3 regions of the Streptomyces sp. NBC_00019 genome follow, and region 2 is predicted to be linked to each of the others. Evidence: riboswitches for the same ligand, from Rfam matches in the RefSeq annotation. Region 2 holds a riboswitch; each other region holds the start of a gene.

Region 1 (6,811 bases), 2.1 Mb from region 2:
CTGACGCGGTCTACGGGCTGTTCGACCCGAACGGCACCGACCTGCTCGCCGCCGCCCGCCGCTACGGGCTGCGGGTACCGGACGACCTGCTTCTGGTCTGCTGCAGCGAGTCCACCGTGTACGCCAGCACCGAACCGCCCATCACCACGCTCTCGCTGAAGCCGAGGCGTATCGGCACGGCCGTGGTCCAGCTCCTCATCGACGCCATCGAGGGGGTCGAATCGGACCAACCGGTCGAGCAGGTGATACCGACGGAGTTGATCGTGCGTACCTCGTCCGAGCGTCGTCCGCCCCGGACGACCGTCAGTCCGCCCCGGTCGCCCGAGGAGGAGTAGGACGAGGGCCGTCAGCAGGTGGCACAGGCCCTGCCCAATCGGGGCGAAAGCCGCGGTGAACAGGAGTCTTGCTCCGATTCACCACCCCTGGGTCATCACATGGCGCGATCCGCATTCCTATGATGGGCCCACGACACCGCGGGCCGCTGCGACCAGGCAGTCCGAAGCGGTGCAGATGCGGCGTGATGGTGGAGGGGTCTGATGACTCAGGGGGCCGGTCAGGGACCCGAGGCGGAGCGGACGGCGACGTTGCGCGACTTCCGGGTACCCGCGTACGTCCACGAGACCGGCCCGTACGGCCACAGCGCGCACCCCGGCGACGTCGTACCGGCGCACGAGGCGGACTACCCGGAGGGGTACACGCCCACCGAGCGCAACCTACCGGTCGTCAACCGGGGTGACACGCTTCAGGTGGCCGTCGACCCCGCGGCGGTCCCGCGGGCCGTCGTCGGGCCGGGCGCGCTGTTCGTCGTCGGTGACGTCCACGGTTATCTCGACGAGCTGGTGGCGGCGCTCCAGGAGAAGGGCCTCGTCGACGCCGAGGGCAACTGGTGCGCGGGCACCGCCCGGCTGTGGTTCCTCGGCGACTTCACCGACCGCGGCCCGGACGGCATCGGCGTCATCGACCTCGTGATGCGGCTGTCCGCCGAGGCCGCCGCGGCCGGCGGCTACTGCAAGGCCCTCATGGGCAACCACGAACTGCTGCTGCTCGGCGCCAAGCGGTTCGGCGACACCCCCGTCAACTCCGGTGCGGGCACCGCCACCTTCCAGGCGGCCTGGCTGCTCAACGGCGGGCAGAAGACCGACATGGACCGCCTCCAGGACCACCACCTCCAGTGGATGGCCCGCCTCGACGCCATGGAGGAGGTCGACGGGCACCTGCTCGTCCACTCGGACACCACCGCCTACCTCGACTACGGCGACTCGATCGAGGCGGTCAACGACACCGTCCGCGAGACGATCACGCGCAACGACGCGGACGAGGTATGGGATCTGTTCCGCAAGTTCACCAAGCGCTTCTCCTTCCGCGACGAGGGCGGCGCCGACCATGTGCGGTCCCTGCTCGACACGTACGGCGGCACGCGGATCGTTCACGGTCACAGCCCGATCCCCTACCTGCTGGGCGAGGTCGGCTCGGAGGACGGCGAGGACTCGTCGGGTCCGCGGGTCGAGGGACCGCACGTCTACGCCGAGGGGCTGGCCATCGCGATGGACGGCGGTGTGACCATGGCCGGAAAGCTGCTGGTCCAGCAACTGCCGCTGGATATCTGAACGTTCACGGGGCAGACGATCCCCCATGACGGACTGAGCAAGAAACGACGCAGGCCAGGGCCCAATTTCTGGAAACCCCCTGTCACCGTGTGCCGTCACCGCTCTACCATCGGCTTATCCGTAGCAGGCTCCCCTCCGTTTCTGCCCGACGGCTCACAGTCATGCGAGCCCCAAGCCCTACGGAGCATCGGGGGATGCACATGAACAGCGTTCCGCAGCACCTGCTGATCGAGGACCGCCAGGAGTACGAGCGGATCCTCGATGAGGCGCTGCGCTCCGCCCCACACCGCCCGGAACTGGCCGCTGTGGGACAGCGGCTCAATCCCGAACAGCTGCGCACCATGGCGCTCAACGCCACCGCGATCATCACGGCGGCCGCGGCGACCGAGTACCAGCACTACGTGAAGGTCCGCGAGGAACTGCGCCAACCGGCGCCGTCCACCCCGTCGTCCGTCCGTGAGACCGGCTCTGCCGAGCCGGGCTCGGGCGCGGTGGGGCTCGCCGCCACCATGGGAGAGGTCGCCGAGACCGCCGGTGCGGGCGCCGTCGCCGTCGCCGCGGTCCTGACGCCCGTCCTCGCCGGAACCGCAGCGGCGATCTTCCTGCTGGTGGGGTACATCCTGAAAATGCTGGACCCCCAGCCGGCGTTCGCCCAGACCATGCTGACCACCGGTTGGGTGTTCGGCGCGGTGACCGCGCTCGCGATCCTGGTCGCCGCGGTCGGCCTCCTGCTCACCGCCCTGCGCAACCGGCCCTCGCTGGACACCGGGCCGTACGGCGAGCTGAGCGGGGAGGTGGCCCGGGCCAGGGAGGCCTGGCGCGAGGCCCTGTTGGAGCGGGGTGTCCTGCCCTTCCTGCGGGACGCGCTGGCCGACCCCGGCACGGCGGCCGCCCTGCACCGCCCCGCACCGCCCGCGCCGACCAGCCGTATGCCGCACCTCGGCTACGGCCGTCCGGGCTTCAGCAGCCCTGACGACGGCTCCTCCGGCCCACGGCCCAGCTTCACGAGCCCGGACTACACCAGCCCGGACTTCGGCGGCCCGGAACACCAGCCGGAGTAACCCCCGGCTTGCGCCCCTCACCGCGGGGAAACCCGACTTCGGGGGCGCGCAAGCCGGTTGTCCGGCGCCTCACGGACGCCGGACGGCCTGCGCCTCCCGCATCCCCCGACGGGCCTCCGCTCAGTCGGCGAGCGGCAGATACACCCGGTTCCCCGCAGCCGCGAACTCCTTCGACTTCTGGGCCATGCCCTCCTCGATCTCCTCCTGGTTCCCGCCGTGACGACGGCGGATGTCCTGGGAGATCTTCATGGAACAGAACTTCGGCCCGCACATCGAGCAGAAGTGGGCCGTCTTGGCCGGCTCGGCGGGGAGTGTCTCGTCGTGGAACTCGCGGGCCGTGTCAGGGTCGAGGGCGAGGTTGAACTGGTCCTCCCAGCGGAACTCGAAGCGGGCGTCCGACAGCGCGTCGTCCCACTCCTGTGCGCCAGGGTGTCCCTTGGCGAGGTCCGCCGCATGGGCCGCGATCTTGTAGGTGATGACGCCCGTCTTCACGTCGTCACGATTGGGCAGGCCCAAGTGCTCCTTGGGCGTGACGTAGCAGAGCATCGCCGTGCCCCACCACGCGATCATCGCGGCACCGATGCCTGAGGTGATGTGGTCGTACGCCGGGGCGACGTCCGTGGTCAGCGGGCCGAGCGTATAGAACGGTGCCTCCTCGCAGATCTCCTGCTGAAGGTCGATGTTCTCCTTGATCTTGTGCATCGGGACGTGGCCCGGACCCTCGATCATGGTCTGTACGTTGAAACGCTTCGCGATCGTGTTGAGTTCCCCGAGCGTCCTCAACTCCGCGAACTGCGCCTCGTCGTTGGCGTCCGCGATCGAACCCGGCCGGAGACCGTCACCGAGCGAGTACGTGACGTCGTAGGCGGCGAGAATCTCGCAGAGTTCCTCGAAGTTCTCGTAGAGGAACGACTCCTTGTGGTGCGCGAGGCACCAGGCCGCCATGATCGAGCCGCCGCGCGAGACGATGCCCGTCTTGCGGTTGGCCGTCAGCGGTACGTACGGGAGGCGGACGCCCGCGTGGACCGTCATGTAGTCCACGCCCTGCTCGGCCTGCTCGATGACCGTGTCCTTGTAGATCTCCCAGGTCAGTTCCTCGGCCTTGCCGTCCACCTTCTCCAGCGCCTGGTAGAGCGGCACCGTGCCGATGGGGACGGGGGAGTTGCGCAGCACCCACTCGCGGGTGGTGTGGATGTTGCGGCCGGTGGACAGGTCCATGACCGTGTCGGCGCCCCAGCGGGTCGCCCAGGTCATCTTCTCGACCTCCTCCTCGATGGAGGACGTCACCGCGGAGTTGCCGATGTTGGCGTTGACCTTCACCAGGAACCGCTTGCCGATGATCATCGGCTCGATCTCCGGGTGGTTGACGTTGGCCGGGAGGACCGCGCGGCCGGCCGCGATCTCCTCCCGGACGACCTCGGGGGCCACGTTCTCCCGCAGGGCCACGTACTCCATCTCCGGCGTGATCTCACCGCGGCGTGCGTACGCGAGCTGTGTGACCGCTCCACCGTCGCGGCTACGGCGCGGCAGCCGGGGCCGCCCGGGGAAGACCGCGTCGAGGTTGCGCAGGTTGCCGCCCCGCGGCGAGGTGTGCTTGATGCCGTCGTCCTCGGGACGGGCGGGACGGCCCGCGTACTCCTCGGTGTCGCCGCGGGCGATGATCCAGTTCTCCCGGAGCGGGGCCAGCCCCCGGCGGACGTCGGTATCGACCAGGGGGTCGGTGTACGGGCCCGATGTGTCGTACAGCGTGACCGACTGCCCGTTGGTGAGGTGCACCTGACGGACCGGCACCCGCAGATCGGGGCGGGAGCCCTCGACATACGCCTTGTGCCAGCCGATGGACTTCCCGACCTCCGCGGACTGTTCGCCCTGAATGGGCTGTTCGTCCTGGCTGAAGGCAGGCGTGCGCGCGTCCTTGATGGTCATGAGACCTACTCCCTACGCCGGCATTACCCGGTAACAGGTTCGGCGGTCGACGCAGCGGCTTCCGTCTGCCGACGTTTCGTGTGGAAAGTCACTCGCTGGTGACGATGTTCCACGTGAAACATCGCTGGGACGGAGGTCAGCGCCCTCTCAGCCCGGTGCTCCGAGCTCCCGCGTGTACAAAGGTGCCCCCACGCTAGCGTCAATTCGGGCGCGGTGAACAGAGGGCCCCTGTCGTTCTTGCGATGATCGGTCGGTGACCACGACACATCAGCCCCCGTTCCCACCGCCCGAGCCTCCTCGCAGGCCCGGCTCCGGAAACGGGCCCGGCAACGGACCCCGACCCGCAGACGGGCAGGGTGCCGGGTACGGCCCGGGCCCGGGCTCCGGCGACTGGCACGAGCACGGAAACGGCACCGGTGACGGGTTCGGACAGGAGCCCGGATCGGGCGGCCGGTTCGAGCACGGGCCCGGTGCCGCCGGCGGCCACGAGCACGACGCCGGTGGCGGACACGGGCATGGGCACGGCCCCGGTTCCGGTGGTGGGGGCACCGGCGGTGGCGGCGGACACGGTCACAGCCACAGTCACGGCCCGGCGGCCCCCGTCTCCAAGCACCTGCGCAAGGTCATCGCCGCGATCCTCATCCCCTTCGGCGTCGCCGTGATCGTCGGGCTCGCCGTGCTGTGGCCGGGGGGCGCTCCGGGTCATGAGCGCACCGGCGTCGGCTTCGACCGGCAGACCCAGCAGGCCACGGTCACCAAGGTCGTGAGCGTGAGCTGCAAGTCGGTCAACGCCTCGGGCGAGACCCCGACCGGCGACACTTCCACCGCCGAGGGCTCCTCCGCCCAGCAGCAGGCCGACGGCGACTGCAAGAAGGCGACGATCCGCGTCGACACCGGCGCCGACAAGGGCCGTACGTTCACCGAGATCGTGCAACCGGACCAGTCGCGGCAGTTGCACCAGGGCGAGAAGGTCGTGGTCGCCTACGAGCCCTCCGCCCCCAAGGACCTGCAGTACTCGGTCACCGACGTGAACCGCAGGCTCCCCATGGCGTTGCTCGCGGGCATCTTCGCACTCGCCGTCGTGGTCGTCGGGCGGTTGCGGGGCGTCATGGCGCTGGTCGCGCTGGCCATCAGCTTCATGATCCTGAACTTCTTCATCCTGCCCGCGATCCTGCAGGGCTCGAATCCGCTGGTCGTGGCCGTGGTCGGGGCGAGCGCCATCATGCTGATCGCCCTGTATCTGTGCCACGGACTCTCGGCGAGAACATCCGTCGCGGTGCTCGGCACGCTGATCTCGCTGCTGCTGATCGGCGTGCTCGGCTCGCTGTTCATCGGCTGGGCCGCGCTCACCGGCAACACGGACGACAACACCGGCCTGATCCACGGCCTGTACCCGTCGATCGACATGAGCGGTCTGCTGCTCGCCGGCGTCATCATCGGTTCGCTCGGTGTCCTCGACGATGTGACGGTCACCCAGACGTCGGCGGTCTGGGAGCTGCACGAGGCCAATCCGTCGATGGGCTGGCGCGATCTGTACCGCGCGGGCATCCGTATCGGCCGCGACCACATCGCGTCCGTCGTCAACACGCTCGTCCTCGCCTACGCGGGCGCCGCTCTGCCGCTGCTGCTGCTCTTCTCCATCGCGCAGAGCAGCGTGGGGACGGTAGCCAACAGCGAGCTCGTCGCCGAGGAGATCGTGCGCACGCTGGTGGGCTCGATCGGCCTGGTCGCGTCCGTGCCGGTGACGACCGCCCTCGCGGCCCTGGTGGTGTCGGCCGACCGGCCTGCGCTTCCGGGCTCCGGGACGGCGCCGGTGGGCGGCCGGCCGGCTCCGGCGGGAGCCCAGTCGATGTCGGCGGGCACACAGCCGCCCGCGGCACGAGGCGGGCGCGGGCGACGGCGCAAGCGCTGACGCCTGCATCTTCACAGGGGCTGTACGGCGCCGTACAGCCCCTGTGACATGCCTGGGGCCCCGCTGAGGAGAAGCGTTCCTGCACGAGCCCCACGCCCGTGCTGAAGCGTTACGCCCCCCATGGCCGTAACGCTTCAGCCCGCGCTCTGTTCCTCCGCCAGAATCCGGTCCAGGGCCTCCTCGAGGTGGGCGTCGAAGTCGGCGAGCGCACCCTCCTGGCCCAGCGGCACCAGCTTGTCGGTGCGGTCGAGGAAGGCGATGAGCGGCGCCGCCGAGGAGCGGAACAGCGCCTGGTCGACGCCGAC
Region 2 (6,811 bases):
GCGACAACAAGCTCCCGATCCTCGTCTTCGAGCTCCTGGCGGAGGGCAATATCGCCCGCGCCGTCAAGGGTGAGAAGATCGGCACGCTCGTGGGTGACCAGGGCAGCCGGGACTGACGATCCGGCAACCAACCCGTCCGGGGGACGGACGGGACGGACCCTGACCGGGGGATGGACAATGTCCTGCCGGTCGGGAACCGTGCAGGAAGAAGACGCGACGCAGCCGGCCGCCGCCCCTCACCAAGGAACCGCAGCCGGGCCTCACTCAAGACACGCAGGAGCAAGTGGTGATCGAAGAGACCCTCCTCGAGGCCGAGGAGAAGATGGAGAAGGCCGTCGTGGTCGCCAAGGAGGACTTCGCCGCGATCCGCACCGGTCGTGCGCACCCGGCGATGTTCAACAAGATCGTGGCCGACTATTACGGTGCGCCGACGCCGATCAACCAGCTGGCTTCGTTCTCCGTGCCGGAGCCGCGCATGGCCGTGGTGACCCCGTTCGACAAGAGCGCGCTGCGCAACATCGAACAGGCGATCCGCGACTCCGACCTGGGCGTCAACCCGAGCAATGACGGCAACATCATCCGCGTGGTGTTCCCCGAGCTGACCGAGGAGCGCCGCCGCGACTACATCAAGGTCGCCAAGGCCAAGGCGGAGGACTCCCGTGTGTCCATCCGCTCGGTCCGCCGCAAGGCCAAGGACGCGATCGACAAGCTCGTCAAGGACGGCGAGGTCGGCGAGGACGAGGGCCGCCGTGCGGAGAAGGAGCTCGACGACGCTACGCACAAGTACGTCGCCCAGGTGGACGAGCTCCTGAAGCACAAGGAAGCGGAGCTTCTCGAGGTCTGATGAACGACTCTTCCTGGGGAGCGCCGCCACAAGCCGGGTACTGGGGGCCGTCCGACCAGGGGCCTGTCCAGGGGGCTGCCCCGGCGGGTCCCGCGTACGATGCGCCTGAGGCGCAGCACACTCGCCCCATGCCCATCGTGCCTGACGGACCTGCCGTGCCCCGATACGGCGACGACCAGGATGACGACCGGGGGGCCGCTCGGCTGAGCGGCCCCTTGTTCCGCGACGAGACCACGTCGGCGCAGCCCCGTGCGGCGGCGCCGCAGAATCCGGAGCCCATGCCCGACGCCCCGCAGCCGGCTCCCGCGCCGCAGAAGAAGAGCGCGGGGCGGGACCTGGGTGCGGCCATAGGGGTCGGCGTCGGGCTCGGTGCGGTGATCGTCGCGTCCTTGTTCGTCGTCAAGGCCGTCTTCGTCGGCGTCATCGCGGTCGCCGTCGTCGTCGGTCTGTGGGAGCTGACGTCCCGGCTCGAGGAGCGCAAGGGCATCAAGGCGCCCCTCGTGCCGCTGGCGGTCGGCGGTGCGGCCATGGTCGTCGCCGGGTACGTCCGGGGGGCCGAGGGTGCCTGGGTGGCGATGGCGCTCACCGCGCTGGCCGTCCTGGTCTGGCGGATGACCGAGCCGCCCGAGGGCTATCTGAAGGACGTCACCGCGGGGGTCTTCGCGGCGTTCTACGTGCCGTTCCTGGCAACGTTCGTCGCGATGATGCTCACCGCGGACGACGGTGCGTTCCGTGTCATGACGTTCCTGGTCCTGACGGTCGTCAGCGACACCGGGGCGTACGCCGTCGGCTGGCGCTTCGGCAGGCACAAGCTCGCGCCGCGCATCAGTCCCGGCAAGACCCGCGAGGGCCTGCTCGGCGCGGTGTCGTTCGCGATGGTCGCGGGTGCGCTGTGCATGCATTTCCTGATCGATGACGGCACCTGGTGGCAGGGTCTGGTGCTGGGCTTCGCGGTCGCTGCCAGCGCCACGCTCGGCGACCTCGGGGAGTCGATGATCAAGCGGGACCTGGGCATCAAGGACATGGGCACGCTGCTGCCGGGCCATGGCGGCATCATGGACCGGCTGGACTCTCTGCTGCCGACGGCGCCGGTGGTGTGGCTGCTGCTGGTGCTGTTCGTCGGTTCCGGCTGATCGTTTCCGTACAGGAGAAGCCCTCGCTTCGGCGGGGGCTTCTTCCGTTCCGGCGGTTCTGTTCTACCGGCTGGTCCAGTGGGACGATTCCTCTGTAAGCCCTCGAAGGGGATCGCCCTGGAAGGAGGGCGTCATGTCCGCCATCCGTGAAGTGATCGACGTCGACCGCAGTCCCGAAGACGTCTATGCGTATATCACCGACCCCTCCCACCTGCCGGAATGGCAGCTGAGCGCCGTCAAGGCCGAGCCGCTCGACGAGGGGCCCGTCCACGCCGGCTCCCGGGTCCGGGTCACCCGGCGCATCGGGAACCGTGAGATTCCGATGACCGTCGAGTTCGACAGGCTCGACCCGCCGTACAGCTGGGATCTGCACGGCATCGAAGGCCCCGTCAGGCCACGTACCCACGGCGAGATCGAGTCGCTCGACGACGGGCGCCGCTCCCGCGTGACGATAGAGATCGACTTCGAGGGGCACGGCCTCGGCAAGGCCCTGGTTCCCCTCGTCGTCCGCCCGCAGGTCCGCAAGGAGCTCCCGCGGGACGAGCAGCTGCTCAAGGAGTGCCTGGAGCGCCCCACCCCCTAGGAAGCGCCCCACCACCTGGGAAACGCACCACCGCCTAGGACGTGCAGACGTCCTTGAGCTCATTCGCGGCGGCGTCGATCCGGCTGCTGTCCGGGTCGGTGTCGCCGTCGAGGATGGACTTGTTGTAGTCGTCGATGGCCTTGTCCAGGTCGTCGACGGCCTTGTCGACCTTGCCGTCGTCCGTGTCGTCGTTGATCTTGTCGAGGTTCTTCTCGATGGTGTCGATGGACTCGCCGGTCTTCGACGGGTCCTTCGCCGCGTCCCAGCCCGCCTCGTGGATCGCCTTGAGACTGTCGGAGATCGTGTCGGCGTTGGTGAGACAGTCGAGCGCGTCGTAGGTGTTCTCGCAGCCGGTGAGGAGCCCGGCGGTCAGTGTGACGGCGGCGACGGTGGTGGCGACGGCGGCGATACGGCGTCCGCGTCGGCGGTTGGCGGCCATGGAACGGGTCCCCTCCTGGAAGGCACAGGGCGCTGCTGCGTTCTGTGTGCCGTCCACGATTCCGCCGTAGGGTCCCCTGCGACGAGGCAGCTGCCTCCCGTATGGGTGGTGGAGCGGGCTACATAGGGGCGGGGCGTATGTGGGTTCCGGACAGCCTGGATCGACTCCGGGAGTGGCTGGAGGGGAACGGCATTCCCCAGGAGTCGTGGGGGACCGACGGGACCAAGTCCGTACAGCACCTGTGGGACGAGATCGAGGCGGGGGAGACGACCTTGGACTCCGAGCCGCCGTTGCGTCGCGTCACCGTCGTCACCCTGCGCATCCGGCAGGGCGGCAAGGAGCTCGTAGAGATCGCGCAGCTGATGGCCGACGGCAGTTGGCGCCCCCGGGACGAAGCCCCCGCCGAGAAGATGAAGCCCGGAGAGCAAGCGGCGGACACGGCACGGCGGTGCGTGGCCGAGGAGCTCGGAGTCGAAGGCCCCGGAGTCGTCGTGGGCCCCGTGTCCGAACGGCGTCTGCGCCGGGACTCGTCGCCGTCGTATCCCGGTCTGGCGTCCGAGTACGTCTTCCACGACGTCGACGTCCAGGTGCCGGGTCTCTCCTCGTGGAACTTCTGGACCAGGGAGGCCGGCGACGGGGCGGTTTCCGCCCATCTCTGGGCGTGGCGGTAGTCGACTGGGGCACTCCGGTTGATCTGCGACACTGGTATGACCATGCCCAAGCCCGGAGAACTCACTTTCGCCGCCCCCCGCGGAGCCAAGAAGCCGCCGCGGCACCTTGCCGATCTCACGCCTGCCGAGCGCAAGGATGTCGTGGCCGAGATCGGTGAGAAGCCGTTCCGTGCCAAGCAGCTCTCGCAGCACTACTTCGCGCGGTACGCGCACGATCCGGAGCAGTGGACCGATATCCCGGCCGGTGCTCGCGGAAAGCTGCAGGAGGCGCTGCTTCCTGAGCTGATGACCGTCGTACGGCATCTGTCGACCGACCAGGGAACCACGCGCAAGACGCTGTGGCGGCTGTTCGACGGGACGCTCGTGGAGTCGGTGCTGATGCGGTACCCGGACCGGGTGACCATGTGCATCAGCTCGCAGGCCGGGTGCGGGATGAACTGTCCCTTCTGCGCGACCGGACAGGCCGGGCTCGACCGGAATCTGTCCACCGCCGAGATCGTCCATCAGATCGTGGACGGGATGCGGGCGCTGCGCGACGGGGACGTGCCCGGTGGGCCCGCGCGGCTCTCCAACATCGTCTTCATGGGCATGGGTGAGCCGCTCGCCAACTACAAGCGGGTCGTGCAGTCCATCCGGGCCCTCACCGACCCCGCCCCCGACGGGCTCGGCATCTCGCAGCGTGGCATCACCGTCTCGACCGTCGGTCTGGTGCCGGCCATCCACCGGTTCTCCGACGAGGGCTTCAAGTGCCGGCTCGCGATCTCGCTGCACGCGCCGGACGACGAGCTGCGCGACACCCTCGTACCCGTGAACACGCGGTGGAAGGTGCGCGAGGTGCTCGACGCCGGGTTCGAGTACGTCGAGAAGTCGGGGCGCCGGCTCTCCATCGAGTACGCGCTCATCCGGGACATCAACGACCAGGCCTGGCGTGGTGACCGGCTCGGGCGGCTGCTCAGGGGCAAGCCCGTGCATGTGAACCTCATTCCGCTGAACCCGACTCCCGGGTCCAAGTGGACCGCCTCCCGGCCGGAGGACGAGAAGGCCTTCGTCGAGGCCATCGCCGCGCACGGGGTGCCCGTCACCGTTCGGGACACCCGTGGGCAGGAGATCGACGGGGCCTGCGGTCAGCTGGCGGCGGGCGAGCGGTAACCTGAGCCCGTACGTACATCTTCATATTCCGACAGGGGAGCGCCACAGCGCTGAGAGTGCGGCAATCGGGCCGCAGACCCTCCGAACCTGGCCCAGGTCATTCTGGGTAGGGAGATCGGTCATTACTCAAGCTGTTGCGCCCTGCCCGGAGCCTTTCAGAGGTTCCGGGCAGGGCCGCGTCTCTTCCTGGTCAACCCAGGAGGAATCCAGTGAGCATCACCAAGAAGGCCACGGTCCTCGCCGTCGGGTTCGGTCTCGTCGCGCTCTCCGCGTGCGGGTCGTCCGACAGCGACAGCGGCGGCGGCGACTCCAAGACCGTCACCCTCGTCAGCCACAACTCGTGGGCCGTCTCCAAGAACGTGCTCGCCGCGTTCGAGAAGGAGTCCGGGTACAAGGTCAAGGTCCTCGAGGACGGTGACGCCGGGCAGGCCGTCAACAAGGCGATCCTGACCAAGGACAACCCGCAGGGCGACGTCTTCTTCGGCGTCGACAACACCCTGCTGTCGCGGGCGCTGGACAACGGGCTGTTCCAGTCGTACGAGGCGAAGGGATCCGACCTGATCCTGCCCGAGTACCGGGTCGACGAGGACAAGCACAGGGTCACGCCGATCGACACCGGCGACATCTGCGTCAACTACGACAAGGCGTACTTCACCGAGCACAAGCTGGACCCGCCGAGCTCGTTCGACGACCTGATCAAGCCCGCCTACAAGAACCTCCTCGTCACCGAGAACGCCTCCACCTCCTCGCCCGGGCTGGGATTCCTCCTCGGGACCGCCGCCAAGTACGGCGACAGCGGCTGGGAGGGCTACTGGACGAAGCTCAAGGCCAACGGCGTGAAGGTCGTCGACGGCTGGGAGCAGGCCTACAACGAGGAGTTCTCGGGGTCCGCCGGCGGCAAGAAGGCCAAGGCCGACCGACCGCTCGTCGTCTCGTACGCCTCCTCGCCGCCCGCCGAGGTCATCTACGCCGATCCGAAGCCGACGACCGCGCCGACCGGGGTCGCCGAGGGGGCCTGTTTCCGGCAGGTCGAGTACGCGGGCCTGCTGAGCAACGCCGGGAACAGCAAGGGCGGCAAGGCGCTCCTCGACTTCATGCTCACCAAGCAGTTCCAGGACGACATGCCGCTGAACATGTTCGTCTACCCCGTGCGGGAGGCCGCCGAGGTGCCCCAGGAGTTCAGGAAGTACGGCCCGCAGGCCAAGGACCCCGAGACCCTCGACCCCGCCAAGATCGCCGACAACCGTGACCAGTGGGTCAAGTCGTGGACCTCGCTCGTACTGAAGTAGCCCCACGCGGGAGCCTCAAGGGGAACGTGACGCGGCTCGGGCTCATGGCCCTGCCCGTCGCGTTCTTCGGGGTCTTCTTCGCCTGGCCCGTCGCCGCGATCGTGGCGCGCGGGCTCAAGGCCGACGGCGCGTGGCAGTTCGGCCGGATCACGGACGTGCTCGCACAGTCCGACATCCGGCACGTCCTGTGGTTCACCACCTGGCAGGCCCTCGCCTCCACCGTGCTCACCCTGCTGATCGCGCTGCCGGGTGCCTATGTCTTCGCCCGCTTCGACTTCCCGGGCATGCAGATCCTGCGGGCGGTCGTGACGGTGCCGTTCGTGCTGCCGACGGTCGTGGTGGGGACGGCGTTCCTGGCACTGGTCGGGCGCGGGGGACTGCTCGACGAGCTGTGGGGCGTACGGCTGGACACGACGGTGTGGGCGATCCTGCTCGCGCATGTCTTCTTCAACTACGCGGTCGTCGTACGGACGGTCGGCGGGCTCTGGGCGCAGCTCGACCCGCGGCAGGAGGAGGCCGCGCGGATGCTGGGCGCCTCGCGCCTCGCAGCCTGGCGGAAGGTGACCCTGCCCGCGCTCGGGCCCGCCGTGGCGGCCGCCGCCCTCATGGTCTTCCTGTTCACCTTCACCTCCTTCGGTGTGGTGCAGATCCTCGGCGGACCGACTTTCTCCACCCTCGAAGTGGAGATCTACCGCCAGACCTC
Region 3 (6,811 bases), 4.3 Mb from region 2:
GTCGTAGCCGTTGCCCTGCTGGCCGTTCCCCTGCTGGCCGTTGCCCTGGTAGGGGTACTGCTGCTCCTGCGGGAGCTCGCCGCCGTACGTCTCGTCGGTGCGCTGCTGCGGGACCCACACGCCGCCGGCCGGGGTCTCGCCACCGTAGGTGGGGTTGCCGTACTGATCCTGGCCGTAGGCCTGCTGACCGTACTGCTGCTGGCCGCCGTAGGAGGCGTCGTAGCCGCCGTAGGTCTGGGTGCCGATGTACGGGTCGGAGTAGGCGGCGTACTGCTGCTGCCCGGCCATGTCGTAGCCGTACTGCTGCTGGTCGTAGCCGGTGTAGCCGTCGTAGCCGTAGGTCTGGTCGGCGCCCTGGGCGGCCGTCGCGTACTGGTCCTGGGTCTGGCCCTGGCCGGCGTACGTGCCGTCGTTGTATATGCCGTAGGAACCGGTGTCGTCGGGCATCGGCTGCGGCTCGTAGACCTCGGCGGCCGCGGGGCGGGCGGGCGTGAAGACGTCGTCGCGGTCGTACTCGTCCTGGCCGTAACCGGACGCGCTCGGGACGTAGTTGCCCTCGTCACCGTAGGCGGCGTCCGCCGCTTCGAGGTCGGAGACCTCCAGGGTCGGCTCCTCGCGGCCTCGTTCCCGGCGCCCGCCGCGCTTGCCGCCGACCAGGCCGCCCAGGGCCTCCGGCGGATTGACCGCCCAGCCCTGTTCGAAGCCGCGACGGAAGGAGAGGGTGACGTAGGTCTGGCCGACCGCGAAGGCGATGGCGCCCAGTCCGATGACGACCACCGAGGGGATGAGCACACCGAGCACGACGCCCAGGAAGCCGGCGAAGGCGAGCAGTCGCCAGCGGAGCCGCGCCTTGTACTGCAGCAGCACCTCGCCCAGCAACCACAGCGCGACGATTCCGAACGCGATGTAGAGGACCGTCCAGCCCATGTACGCCCCTCTCCCAGTGACCGCTACGCAGTGTGTCGTATATCCGTGCGGCCGGTCTAGGCCTGCGGTGGGTGGTGCAGGCCCAGGTTCTCGTAGATCTCCAGCGACGCCGTGGAGTTGTTGAGCGTGATGAAGTGCAGTCCGGGCACTCCCTCGGCCAGCAGCCGTGCGCAGAACTCCGTGGCGAATTCGATACCGATGGAGCGTACAGCGGCCGGATCGTCTTTTGCTGTGAGGATCCGCTCTTTCAGGACAGAGGGGATGGCCGCGTTGCTGAGCTGTGGCAGGCGCTCCAGCATCCGCACGCTGGTCACCGGCATGATCTCGGGGATGACGGGGGTCTCGCAGGCAGCTTTGACGACTCGGTCACGCAGTCGCAGATAGGACTCCGGCTGGAAGAACATCTGCGTGATGGCGTAGTCGGCGCCGGCCCGGCACTTGTCGACGAAGTGCGCGACGTCGGCGTCCCAGTCCCCGGACCGCGGGTGCATCTCCGGAAAGGCTGCCACGCCCACACAGAAGTCGCCCGATTCCTTGATGAGCCGGACGAGTTCGGCGGCGTAGGTCAGACCCTGCGGGTGGGCCACCCAGTCGCCCATGGGGTCGCCCGGCGGGTCGCCGCGGACGGCCAGGATGTTGCGGATCCCGGCGTCGGCGTACTGGCCGATGATGTTGCGCAGTTCGGCGATGGAGTGGTTGACCGCGGTGAGGTGGGCGACCGGCGTGAGCGTGGTGTCCGCGACGATCTGCTGGGTCTCCTTGACCGTGCCCGCGCGGGTGGAACCGCCGGCACCGTACGTGACGGAGACGAAGTCCGGGGCGACCGCCTCGACCCTCCTCAGCGCGCTCCACAGGTTCCGCTCACCCTTGGGGGTCTTCGGCGCCGAGAACTCGAACGAGTACGTCGCCTTGCCCGTGGCGAGCATGTCGCGCACGGTGCGTGCGCGGTCAGTCCTGGTGGATGCGGTTCCGAGGGCCATACCCGCAGGTTAGCCAGGGGGCAGCGGTCACCCAACCGGATCCGGGGAATTTGCCCGTTTTGTCGACTTGTTGTCCACCCTTCGGACACCAGGACCGGTCACGCCGGGTCCCTGAGCCTCTTCGCGAACTCCGCTGCGGCGGCTCCCGGATCGTCGGCTTCCGTGATGGCCCGTACGACGACGACGCGGCGGGCGCCCGCCTCCAGCACCTCGTCGAGGTTGCCGAGGTCGATGCCGCCGATGGCGAACCAGGGGCGGTCGGTGCCGAGGGAAGCGGTGTACCGGACCAGGTCGAGGCCGGGTGCGTGGCGGCCGGGCTTGGTCGGGGTCGGCCAGCACGGGCCGGTGCAGAAGTAGTCCACGCCCTCCTGGACGGCGGCCGCGGCGGCCTCGGCCTCGGAGTGCGTGGAGCGGCCGACGAGGATGTCGTCGCCGAGGATCGCACGGGCGGCGGGGACCGGGAGGTCGCCCTGGCCGAGGTGGAGTACGGCGGGCGGCCAGGGGTGGGTGGCCCGGGCCGCGTGCGCCAGGTCGGCGCGGTCGTTCACCGAGAGGACCTTGCCGTACATGTGGCACTTGTCGGCGAACAGCTCCAGCCAGCCCAGTTCCTCGTCCGCCTCCAGGGTCTTGTCACGGAGCTGGATGAAGTCGACGCCGTTCTCCAGGACCGCGTCCAGGAAGTTGGGCAGGTCACCCTGCTTCTTGCGGGCGTCCGTGCAGAGATAGAGCCGGGCGTCGGCCAGCTGGGCGCGAGCGTCGGTGTCGGACGTGACGGGCATGGGTGTCCCCCGATGTCGGTGGCGTACGGGCCGCGGGCCGGTGCGGTCGACCTGGGCGGGCCGGGCGTAGTGAACCACAGGGACGGCTCCGCGGCCCATGCCCCGGCACCAGGTGCGACGGGCAGACACGTCCCACGTCCTGGCGACGAACCCGCAGGTCATCGACGCCAGGGCGTGGGACGCATCCGCTGATCACCGCTGTGGCACGGTGCCGCCCTGCGCACGGGGGCGGCCGCGACCGTGTGGGTGCGTGGGTGGCGGGCCCTGCGCCGGGCGGTTCGGCGGTAATGGGTCAGACGGCGAGCGCCTGGGCCCTGCGCTTCACCTCCGTGCCACGGTTCTCGCTCAGCGCCTGGGCGGGGGTCCCGGGCAGGCTGTCGTCGGGAGTGAAGAGCCACTCCAGCATCTCTTCGTCGGAGAAGCCGTCGTCCCTCAGGAGCGTCAAGGTCCCGGCGAGGCCCTTGACGACCTTCTGCTCGACCCCGTCGATGAAGGCGGCGGGGACGTGCAGTGCGCGGTTCTCACCACGGCGTACGGCGATGAGCTGGCCGTCCTTGACCAGCTGGCGCGCACGCGTCACCTCGACATCGAGGATTTCCGCGATGTCGGGGAGGGTGAGCCAGGCGGGGACGAGAGCATCGATCTTTGCGTCAATCTCGGTCACGGCATCAAGCCTGCCATCCCGCACTGACAGTCGGAAGCCAGACCCCTGCGACCTGGGCATTCGAACTACACTGTCGCCGCCTTCAGCGGCCTCGACGGGTCCGCCAGCAGCTCCGGGTCCAGCTCCGGCCCCGCCTCGATCAGCCGCCGCCCCTGTGCCAGGTCCCGGGGCCGGCCCACCGCCAGCAGGGCGACGAGGCGGTTCTCGCGCAGCCAGCAGACCGTCCAGGCCGGGCCGGACGGGTCACCGCGCCACAGGACCGTGTCGGCGGACGTGTGATGGCCGACGTACTGGACGAAGCGGCCGAACTGCTCGGACCAGAAGTACGGCACGGGGTCGTAGACCGCGGGCGTCTCGCCGATGATGTTGGCCGCCACCGTGCGCGGGCCCTGGAGGGCGTTGTCCCAGTGGTGGACCAGCAGCCGCTCGCCGTACCTTCCCGAAGGGAAGGACGCGCAGTCGCCGACCGCGTAGACGTCCGGCGCGGAGGTGCGCAGGCGGTCGTCGGCCACGACCTCGCCGTGCGCGCCGAGGTCGATGCCCGAGCCGGCCAGCCAGGCCGTGGCGGGGCGGGCGCCGATGCCGACCACGACGGCGTCCGCGGGCAGCCGCGTGCCGTCGTCCAGGAGTACCTCGCCGGGCCGCACCCGCTCCACGCGCGCGTTTGTGCGCAGCGCGGCACCGGCGTCGGCGTACCAGGACGACATCGGCGCGGCGACCTCCGCAGGAAGGGCCCCCGCGAGCGGCCGTTCGGCGGCCTCCACGACCGTCACCGCGCAGCCCGCCTCGCGCGCGGCGGTGGCGAACTCGGCGCCGATCCAGCCCGCGCCGACCACCACGATGTCGTGCTGTCGGGCGAGTACGGGCCGCAGCCGCTCGGCGTCGTCGAGGGTGCGCAGCAGATGGACACCGGGGACGCCCTCCGCGCCGGGCAGCCGGATCGGTTCGGCACCGGTGGCGAGGACCAGGACGTCGTACGGCACGGGCCCGGACTCGGTGTCCAGTTCGTGCTCGGCGGGGCGGACGCCCAGCGCCTCGCGGCCCAGCTCCAGTTCGATGCCGAGCGCCTCGAAGTCGACGTCGAAGGCGGAGCCCTCGGCCTTGCCGAGCAGTACGGCCTTCGACAGCGGCGGCCGGTCGTACGGCTGATGCGGCTCCGCGCCGATGAGGGTCACGGTGCCGGTGAAACCCTGTTCGCGCAGGGCTACCGCGGTCTGTACGCCGGCCATGCCCGCGCCGACCACGACCACGCGCCGCTGAGACTGCTCCGTCTGCTCGCTCACCGGATCACCATAGACAACTGACAATTTGTCAGTCAGCGGTCATGCACCGTGACCTGCTCCACAACGCTCGTCCCGCTGCCCTGCTGCGACTCCCACTCCCAGCTCTCCTCCAGCCGCACCCGCCCGTCCGGCAGCTCGACGACCGTGGACACGCAGTGCCCCGACGAGGTCGTCCCGTCGTGCTTGAGCTGGACGTACCGGAAGTCGAGCCGGTCGCCCTCCCGGGTACCCACCAGATGCCCGCGCACGACGTCGCCGCCCGTGTATTCGGCCCAGATCTCGCCGCTCTTCTCGTGGTACGTGAACCGGGTGCGGGTACCCACCTGACCTGGGGCCTGGTCGGCGACGGGGGCGAGGACGAGGCCGTCCAGCGAGCGGGGCATGGCAGCAGGCTCCCTTACACAAGCGCAAAACCAAGAGCTAGGGTGGCCAACGTAGAGCACTCGCGGGAGCCCGGACGCACCGGGCTGAGAGGGAGGCTGGCGGCCTCCGACCGTACGAACCTGATCCGGGTCATGCCGGCGAAGGGAGGGGCTGGACGCCCATGTCCTCACGTACGTCAGACGTCCTCGTCGTCGGGGGCGGAATCATCGGCCTTGTCACGGCCTGGCGGGCCGCGCAGCGCGGTTTCGCCACAGCCGTCGTCGATCCCGAACCGGGCGGCGGGGCCGCCCAGGTGGCCGCCGGGATGCTGGCCGCCGTCACGGAACTGCACTACGGCGAGCAGACCCTGCTGGGCCTGAACCTGGCCTCGGCCCGCCGCTATCCGGAGTTCGCGGCCGAGCTCACCGAGCTGACCGGCCACGACCTCGGCTACCGCCGCTGCGGCACGCTCGCCGTCGCGCTGGACGCCGACGACCGTGCCCATCTGCGGGAACTGCACGCCCTGCAGCAGGAGTCGGGCCTGGAGTCGGAGTGGCTGTCCGGGCGGGAATGCCGGCGCCTGGAGCCGATGCTCGCACCGGGCGTGCGCGGCGGGCTGCGGGTCGACGGCGACCATCAGATCGACCCCCGGCGGCTGATCAAGGCGCTGCTGGCCGCCTGCGAGCGGGCGGGCGTGGTCTTCCACCGCCTGTGGGCCGAGCGCCTGGACCTCGTGGGGGACCGGGCCGCCGGCATCACCGCCACCGACGGCACCCGGCTGGGCGCGGCCCAGGTGGTGCTCGCCGCCGGCAGCCTCAGCGGGCGGCTCGCCGGTGTCCCCGACGACGTGCTGCCGCCGGTGCGGCCCGTGAAGGGGCAGGTGCTGCGGCTGACCGTGCCGCAGCGGTACGCGCCCTTCCTGAACCGGACCGTGCGGGCCGTGGTCCGTGGCAGCCAGGTCTATCTGGTACCGCGCGAGAACGGCGAGCTGGTGATCGGGGCGACCAGCGAGGAGCAGGGCTGGGACACCACGGTGACCGCGGGCGGGGTGTACGAGCTGCTGCGCGACGCCCATGAGCTGGTGCCGGGCATCACGGAACTGCCGCTCACGGAGACCCGCGCGGGGCTGCGCCCCGGTTCCCCCGACAACGCACCGCTGCTCGGACCGACCGAGCTCCCTGGGCTGCTCCTGGCGACCGGCCACTATCGCAACGGTGTGCTGCTCACGCCGGTCACCGGCGACGCGATGGCCCATGTGCTGACCACGGGTGAACTGCCGGTCGAGGTCCGCCCCTTCACCCCCCGGCGTTTCACCTTCACGGAGCTGCCCGCATGAACATCTCCGTCAACGGAGAGCCGCGGGAGATCGCTCCCGGCACGGCTCTCGACACCGTCGTGCGGGCCCTCGCCCCGGCCCCCGCCGGAGTGGCCGCGGCCCTCAACGAGACCGTCGTCCCGCGCGGACAGTGGCCGTCGACGTCCCTCCGCGAGGGAGACCGCGTCGAGGTCCTCACCGCCGTCCAAGGAGGCTGACCCATGGCCGACGATCCCTTCGTCCTCGGCGGTACGACCTTCTCCTCCCGCCTGATCATGGGCACCGGCGGCGCGCCCAGCCCGGATGTGCTGGAGCGGGCGCTGATCGCCTCGGGCACAGAGCTGACCACGGTCGCGATGCGCCGGGTGGATCCGAATGTGCACGGCTCGGTCCTCTCCGTGCTGACCAGGCTCGGCATCGAGGTGCTGCCCAACACCGCGGGCTGCTTCACCGCGGGCGAGGCCGTGCTGACGGCCCGCCTCGCGCGCGAGGCCCTCGGC

What was found. A riboswitch is a leader RNA that binds a small molecule or an ion and turns the genes downstream of it on or off. The one in region 2 is predicted to bind thiamine pyrophosphate.
Region 1: another riboswitch for thiamine pyrophosphate. It lies ahead of thiC (phosphomethylpyrimidine synthase ThiC); the one in region 2 lies ahead of OHU89_RS35220 (thiamine ABC transporter substrate binding subunit).
Region 3: another riboswitch for thiamine pyrophosphate. It lies ahead of thiO (glycine oxidase ThiO); the one in region 2 lies ahead of OHU89_RS35220 (thiamine ABC transporter substrate binding subunit).

Annotation. Positions count from the first base shown of each region.
Region 1 is NZ_CP108302.1:5,315,961-5,322,771, forward strand. It holds gene OHU89_RS24995 (LacI family DNA-binding transcriptional regulator) at 1-335, shown strand, start outside; gene OHU89_RS25000 (metallophosphoesterase) at 537-1,607, shown strand; gene OHU89_RS25005 (hypothetical protein) at 1,802-2,668, shown strand; gene thiC (phosphomethylpyrimidine synthase ThiC) at 2,789-4,594, opposite strand; TPP riboswitch at 4,587-4,776, opposite strand; gene OHU89_RS25015 (YibE/F family protein) at 4,848-6,506, shown strand; gene OHU89_RS25020 (SsgA family sporulation/cell division regulator) at 6,641-6,811, opposite strand, start outside.
Region 2 is NZ_CP108302.1:7,434,157-7,440,967, forward strand. It holds gene pyrH (UMP kinase) at 1-116, shown strand, start outside; gene frr (ribosome recycling factor) at 287-844, shown strand; gene OHU89_RS35195 (phosphatidate cytidylyltransferase) at 844-1,977, shown strand; gene OHU89_RS35200 (SRPBCC family protein) at 2,111-2,560, shown strand; gene OHU89_RS35205 (hypothetical protein) at 2,595-2,999, opposite strand; gene OHU89_RS35210 (NUDIX domain-containing protein) at 3,137-3,670, shown strand; gene rlmN (23S rRNA (adenine(2503)-C(2))-methyltransferase RlmN) at 3,713-4,819, shown strand; TPP riboswitch at 4,843-4,950, shown strand; gene OHU89_RS35220 (thiamine ABC transporter substrate binding subunit) at 5,029-6,108, shown strand; gene OHU89_RS35225 (ABC transporter permease) at 6,153-6,811, shown strand, end outside.
Region 3 is NZ_CP108302.1:3,121,771-3,128,581, forward strand. It holds gene OHU89_RS14920 (hypothetical protein) at 1-927, opposite strand, end outside; gene metF (methylenetetrahydrofolate reductase [NAD(P)H]) at 984-1,907, opposite strand; gene thiE (thiamine phosphate synthase) at 2,006-2,686, opposite strand; gene OHU89_RS14935 (Rv2175c family DNA-binding protein) at 2,979-3,350, opposite strand; gene OHU89_RS14940 (NAD(P)/FAD-dependent oxidoreductase) at 3,416-4,633, opposite strand; gene OHU89_RS14945 (hypothetical protein) at 4,666-5,016, opposite strand; TPP riboswitch at 5,069-5,180, shown strand; gene thiO (glycine oxidase ThiO) at 5,178-6,332, shown strand; gene thiS (sulfur carrier protein ThiS) at 6,329-6,529, shown strand; gene OHU89_RS14960 (thiazole synthase) at 6,533-6,811, shown strand, end outside.